Regions from separate parts of the Salinispora pacifica DSM 45544 genome, predicted to be linked through region 2. Evidence: riboswitches for the same ligand, from Rfam matches in the RefSeq annotation. Region 2 holds a riboswitch; the other holds the start of a gene.
What was found. Region 2 has a riboswitch for thiamine pyrophosphate ahead of SALPAC3_RS0118120 (thiamine phosphate synthase). Riboswitches for the same ligand answer to the same signal wherever they lie in the genome.
Positions count from the first base shown of each region.

Region 1 (2,894 bases), 500 kb from region 2:
GCCGGTGCTCGACGAGGAGCAGGGTGGTGTCGGCATCGAGCGCCGCGGCGACCGCGTCGCGGATCAGCGCCGCACCGGCCGGGTCCAGGTTGGCGGTCGGCTCGTCGAGCAGCAGCAGACGCGGGCGGAGCGCGAGTACCCCGGCGAGGGCGAGGCGCTGCTGTTCGCCGCCGGAGAGCGCGGCGGTCGGCCGGTCCCGGCCGTAGCGGAAACCAACCCGGCGCAGGGCCTCGTCCACCCGGGGCCAGATCTGCTCGGCGGGTAGCCCACGGTTCTCGGGGCCGAAGGCGACGTCGTCGCCGCAGCGCGCCATCACCAGCTGGGTCTCCGGGTCCTGGAAGAGCAGGCCGACCTCTTCGCGGGCCGTGCGTGGGTCCCGGCCGTCGACCTCGACCGTGCCTTCCCGCTCGCCGGAGTCCTCCGGAAGTAGCCCGGCCAGCGCGGCGAGCAGGGTGCTCTTACCCGCCCCGGAGGCACCCAACAGCAGGACCCGTTCGCCGTGCTCGATCCGCAGGTCGAGCCCGCGGACGGCCCACCGTTTCCGCCCCGCGTGCCGCCACCCGAAGCCCCGCAACCGAACCGCGCTCACCGGCGCCGCCCCGGAGCTGGATGCTGACCCGCGGACTGCGGCCCCAACCTCCCGATCGACACGGTGCTCAGATGGTGGTGCGTTCGCGGCCGGCGGGGAACAGGTCCAGCACGCCCGTCCGAGCCAGGGCTCGGGTCAGGTTCTCGGCGCCGAACCCGGCGATGGCGGTGGCGCTGGCGATCGTCAGCAGCGCGTACGGGATCCGGTAGCTGCCCAGCGCGTACTCGCTGTTCCAGACGAAGAAGTCGAAGAGGGCCGCGCTGAGGCCGGTCAGCGCCCCCGCGAGTAGTGCCGTGGGTAGCCGGAAGGAGCGGTAGCGGAAGGCGGCGAAGGCCAACTCGGCGCCGATCCCCTGGGCCAGACCCTGGAGGATGGTGATGCTGCCCCACTCGGAGCCGAGCAGGGTGGACACGATCGCGGCCACCATTTCGCAGAAGAGCGCCGCACCGGGGCGGCGGATCACCAGGCCGCCCAGCACCGCCGGGATCAGCCAGACGCCGTACATGATGGCCTGGGCCGGCGGGAAGAAGGCGAACACCGGGGTGGCGACGCTCCAGAGTAGCCCCCAGGCCCAGAAGATGACGCCGAAGGTGACGGCGATGACCGCGGCGACGACCACATCGACGGTGCGCCAGCGCTTGGTCGTTGTTGTGACTTTACTCATCGTTCTTCCCTGTCTGCTCCGGGAGAGCAGGGGAGGGCACGTCCATTCCGGCTAGGCCGGACGATGGCACGCCTGGAGGCCGACCGAACTCCCTGCGCTGGCATTACCCAGATCAGGTTCGAGGGTCTGTGGGGCGTTGCCCACACTCTCAGCGCTGTGCGCTCCCCTGTCGGAGGTGAAAATGTGCGACCGACGCTAGCACCTCCGAAGATCTTTCAACAAAGTGACATCGGTGCAGCTTGACCGGGGTTACTTCGGTCGGGCCGGGGTAGGCTGCCGATCATGGGTGTCGATGTCCGCGGTTTTACCTTCGATGTCCGCGTCGGTGGCCCGGCGGCCGGCCCGCCGGTGCTTCTGCTGCACGGCTTCCCCCAACACAGCGGGGAGTGGGCCGACGTGGTGCCGCTCCTGCACGCCGCCGGGTTGCGCACGTACGCACTCGATCAGCGCGGCTACTCGCCCGGTGCCCGTCCGGCGGCGGTCTCCGCGTACCGCCTCGGTGAGCTGGTCGGCGACGCGGTGGCGGTGCTGGACCACCTCGGCGTCGCCGCCGCGCACGTGGTCGGGCATGACTGGGGCGCGGTGGTCAGCTGGGCCCTCGCTGCCGGGCATCCGGCCCGGGTGCGCTCGCTGACCGCGGTCTCCGTGCCGCACCCGGGAGCCATGGCCCATGCCCTCAGCACCGATCGGTCCCAGCGGGCCCGCTCGGCGTACATGCGGCTGTTTCGGCGGAAAGGGACGGCGGAGGCGGTGTTGCTGGCCCGACGGGCGACCGGGCTGCGCCGGATGCTGGCCGGAGCCGGCGACGCCGACCGGGTGGCTGCGTACGTCGAACCGATGCTCGCTCCGGGCGCGTTGAGTGCCGCCCTGAACTGGTACCGGGCGATGTCCCGGAGGGACCTGGCGGCCGTCGGGCCGGTGTCGGTGCCGACGACGTACGTCTGGAGCGACCGGGACATCGCGATCGGCCGCACCGCCGCCGCGGCCTGCGCCGCCCACGTGACCGGGGACTACCGCTTCGTCGAGCTGACCGGGGTGAGCCACTGGATTCCGGACCGGGCACCAGCGCCGCTCGCGGACGCGATCGTGGCCCGGGTCCGGGATCCGAGGTGAGCCTCAGGCGGGGGTGGTGTGCTCGCCGGCGTGGCTGACCGCGTCCGCCACGATGTGCGCGACGTGTTCGTCAACCAACGTGTAGGCGATTTCCCGTCCGCGCCGGGAACCCCGCACCACCCCGGCACCGCGGAGCACCCGCAGGTGCTGGGAGACCAGCGGCTGTGCGGCACCGAGCTGGTCAACCAATTCGTGTACGCACCGTTCACCCTCGGCGAGTTGGCTGACGATGGCCAGCCGGATCGGGGCGGAGAGGGCGCGCAGCAGCTCGCTCGCCCCCTCGTAGGCGTCGTAGCCGGACTCGCTGCTCACAGGGGTAACGGTAACCAACCCCAGGGGTGCGCTGTTGGTCAGGACCGACTCAGCACCACCTCGTGCGGCTCTACCGCCGACGGCTCCGCCGCGGCGACCCGCCGTCGTCGTAGCGTCCGCCAGCCCACGCCGCCGAGCGCCACCACCGCGAACGAGGCGATCGCCATCAGCACCACCGACGCGCCGGGGGCGGTGTCGGCGTTGGCCGCCACGTAC
Region 1 is NZ_KB905359.1:4,443,338-4,446,231, forward strand. Features, by position in the region: gene SALPAC3_RS0120455 (ABC transporter ATP-binding protein) at 1-589, opposite strand, end outside; gene SALPAC3_RS0120460 (ECF transporter S component) at 657-1,253, opposite strand; TPP riboswitch at 1,326-1,431, opposite strand; gene SALPAC3_RS0120465 (alpha/beta fold hydrolase) at 1,536-2,366, shown strand; gene SALPAC3_RS0120470 (ArsR/SmtB family transcription factor) at 2,370-2,678, opposite strand; gene SALPAC3_RS0120475 (metal ABC transporter permease) at 2,717-2,894, opposite strand, start outside.
Region 1: another riboswitch for thiamine pyrophosphate. It lies ahead of SALPAC3_RS0120460 (ECF transporter S component); the one in region 2 lies ahead of SALPAC3_RS0118120 (thiamine phosphate synthase).

Region 2 (2,894 bases):
ACCGGGAAGTCGCACTTCCTCCGCCTGATCGCCCGGGGCGGAACCGACCCCGATCCGGCGAATCAGCCGGTTGACGGCGGTACGCGGCTCACACCCGTCGGGCATGACGGGGTGGCCCGACTCGGTGCCCGGGTCCGGCCCGGCCACTTCTCCCAGACCCACGACCGGCCGGAGCTGATGGAGCGGACGCTGGTCGACATCCTCTGGCGGGGCGACGAACACCGCGCCGGCATGGATCGGCACGCGGCGATGGCCGCGCTGTCCCGGTACGAGCTGGCCGGGCAGGGGGACCAGCGGTTCGGTACGCTCTCCGGCGGCCAGCAGGCTCGGTTCCTGGTGCTGCTGCTGGAGTTGTCCGGGGCGACTTTGCTGCTGCTTGACGAGCCGACCGACAACCTGGACCTGGCCTCGGCGGAGGCGCTCGAATCGGGGCTGGCCGCGTTCGCCGGGACGGTGGTGGCGGTGACGCATGATCGATGGTTCACCCGTTCGTTTGATCGATTCTTGCTGTTCCAAGGGGACGGCGAGGTGGTGGAGGCCGCCGAGCCGGTCTGGGAGGTGGCCTGAGCGCGGGCGGCATAGGGTGGATCTCGTGACTGAGATGACGTACCGCCGGTTGGGCGACTCCGGGCTCGTGGTGTCCGCGGTCGGCATCGGCTGCAACAACTTTGGCCGCCGGGTCGACCTGGACGGGACCCGGGCGGTGGTGGCGGCCGCCCTCGATTCCGGGATCAACTTCTTCGACACCGCCGACATCTATGGTGCTCCGCCGGGTGGCTCCGAGGAACTCCTCGGCCAGGTGCTCAAGGGAGGCCGGGACGATGTGGTGATCGCCACCAAGTTCGGCATGGACATGGACGGCCATAACGGACCGGACTACGGTGCCCGCGGTGCCCGTCGCTATATCATGCGGGCGGTGGAGGCTTCGCTGCGTCGGCTGCAGACCGACCACATTGACCTGTACCAGCTGCACGAGCCGGACCCCGGCACCCCGATCGACGAGACGCTGGCCGCACTGGACGATCTGGTCACCGCCGGCAAGGTGCGTTACCTGGGTAACTCCAACTTCGACGGCTGGCAGATCGCCGACGCGGACTGGACCGCCAGCTCGCGCGGGTCGACCCGGTTCATCTCCGCCCAGAACCACTACTCGCTGCTCCAACGGGGTGTCGAGGCCGAGGTTGTCCCGGCGTGTGAGCGGTTCGGGCTGGGCCTGCTGCCCTTCTTTCCCCTCGCCAACGGCCTGCTCACCGGCAAGTACAAGCGCGGCGAGGCCGCGCCGTCGGGCAGTCGCCTCGCCGGTGGCGGCCGGTACGCGGCCCGGCTGGCCGCCGCCGACTGGGACACCATCGAGGCGCTCGAGGCCTACGCGGCCGAGCGCGGCCTCAGCCTGCTTCAGGTCGCCATCGGCGGGCTCGCCGCCCAGCCCGCGGTGGCCTCGGTGATCGCCGGTGCCACCACCCCCGACCAGGTACGGGCCAACGCGGCGGCCGGTGCCTGGGTGCCCGACGCCGACGACCTGGCCGCCCTGCGGGCGGTACTCGACAGCTAGCGAGTGGAGAATCTCGGCCTCCCATCGTCTCAATGGTGGGAGGCCGATTCGTGTCCGGGCCGGCTCCGGCAGCGGCCGGTCCGCACACTTGCGCCGAGGACGCCGTCTTGGCAGCCACACGGCGCCTGCCGTACGGTGGTGGGTAGTAACCCACGGGAGCCCGGTAAACCGGGCTGAGAGGGGGGCTGAGAGCCCCCGACCGTTGAACCTGATCCGGGTAGTGCCGGCGCAGGGAGGAGAGTTGCCGTGTCGTCCCTTGGGCGTCTACATCTGATTACCGACACCAGACCTGGGCGCAACCCGCTCACCGTGGTGCGGGCCGCCTTGTCGGTGGCCCGTACCGAACTGGTCGTCCAGGTCCGCGTGACCGACGACGCGACCGACCGGCAGGCGTACGACCTGGCCCGCCAGGTGACCGCGCTCTGCGCCCCGTACGGTGCGACCTGCCTGGTGAACGATCGGCTACACGTGGCCCTGGCGGTTGGTGCCGCCGGTGGACACGTGGGCGCCGACGACCTGCCCGTCGGGGCGGCCCGCGCGGTGCTCGGCTCCGCCGCTGTCCTCGGCGCCACCGCCCGGTACGCGGACACCGCTGTCGAGGCGGTCGTCGCCGGGGCCAGTTACCTCGGGGTCGGGCCGGTCCACTCCACCACCTCAAAGGACGGCCTGCCGCCCGCGATCGGCGTGGCGGGGGTACGGGCGGTTGCCGCCGCGGTCAGCGTGCCGGTGATCGCCATCGGGGCGGTGACCGCAGCGGACGTGCCGGCCCTGCGGGCCGCGGGCGCGTACGGAGTGGCGGTGATCGGCGCGCTCTCGCACGCCGCCGACCCCGCCCGGACCACCGCCGAACTGATCAAGGCGCTGACGTGGTGAGCAAACTGCCGGGTACCCCCCGGGGCGGCAACCGGAACTCGCTGTCCACTCCCGACGTCGCGGTGGTCGGGGCCGGGCCGATCGGCCTGGCCATCGCCTGGCGGTGCGCGGCCCGCGGGCTGCGGGTCGTCGTACACGACCCGGATCCCGGCTCGGGTGCGGTGCACGCCGCGGCGGGGATGCTCGCGCCGGTCGCCGAGGCGTACTTCGGGGAGCACGAGCTGACTGGCCTGCTCACCGAGTCGGCGGCGCGCTGGCCGGCGTTCGCCGCGGAGCTGGCCGCCGCCTCCGGTACCGACGTCGGCTACCGCAGCGAGGGCACCCTGATGGTCGGGCTCACCACCGACGATCTTGCGGTGGCCCGTCGGCTCTGGGCGTACCAGCAGGGGCTGGGGCTGCCGGTCACCCCACTGCGCCCCTCCGAGCTTCGAGACCGGGAGCCGGCGCTGTCACCCCGGATGCGGGGTGG
Region 2 is NZ_KB905359.1:3,947,914-3,950,807, forward strand. Features, by position in the region: gene SALPAC3_RS0118110 (ABC-F family ATP-binding cassette domain-containing protein) at 1-567, shown strand, start outside; gene SALPAC3_RS0118115 (aldo/keto reductase) at 584-1,552, shown strand; TPP riboswitch at 1,695-1,804, shown strand; gene SALPAC3_RS0118120 (thiamine phosphate synthase) at 1,799-2,425, shown strand; gene thiO (glycine oxidase ThiO) at 2,419-2,894, shown strand, end outside.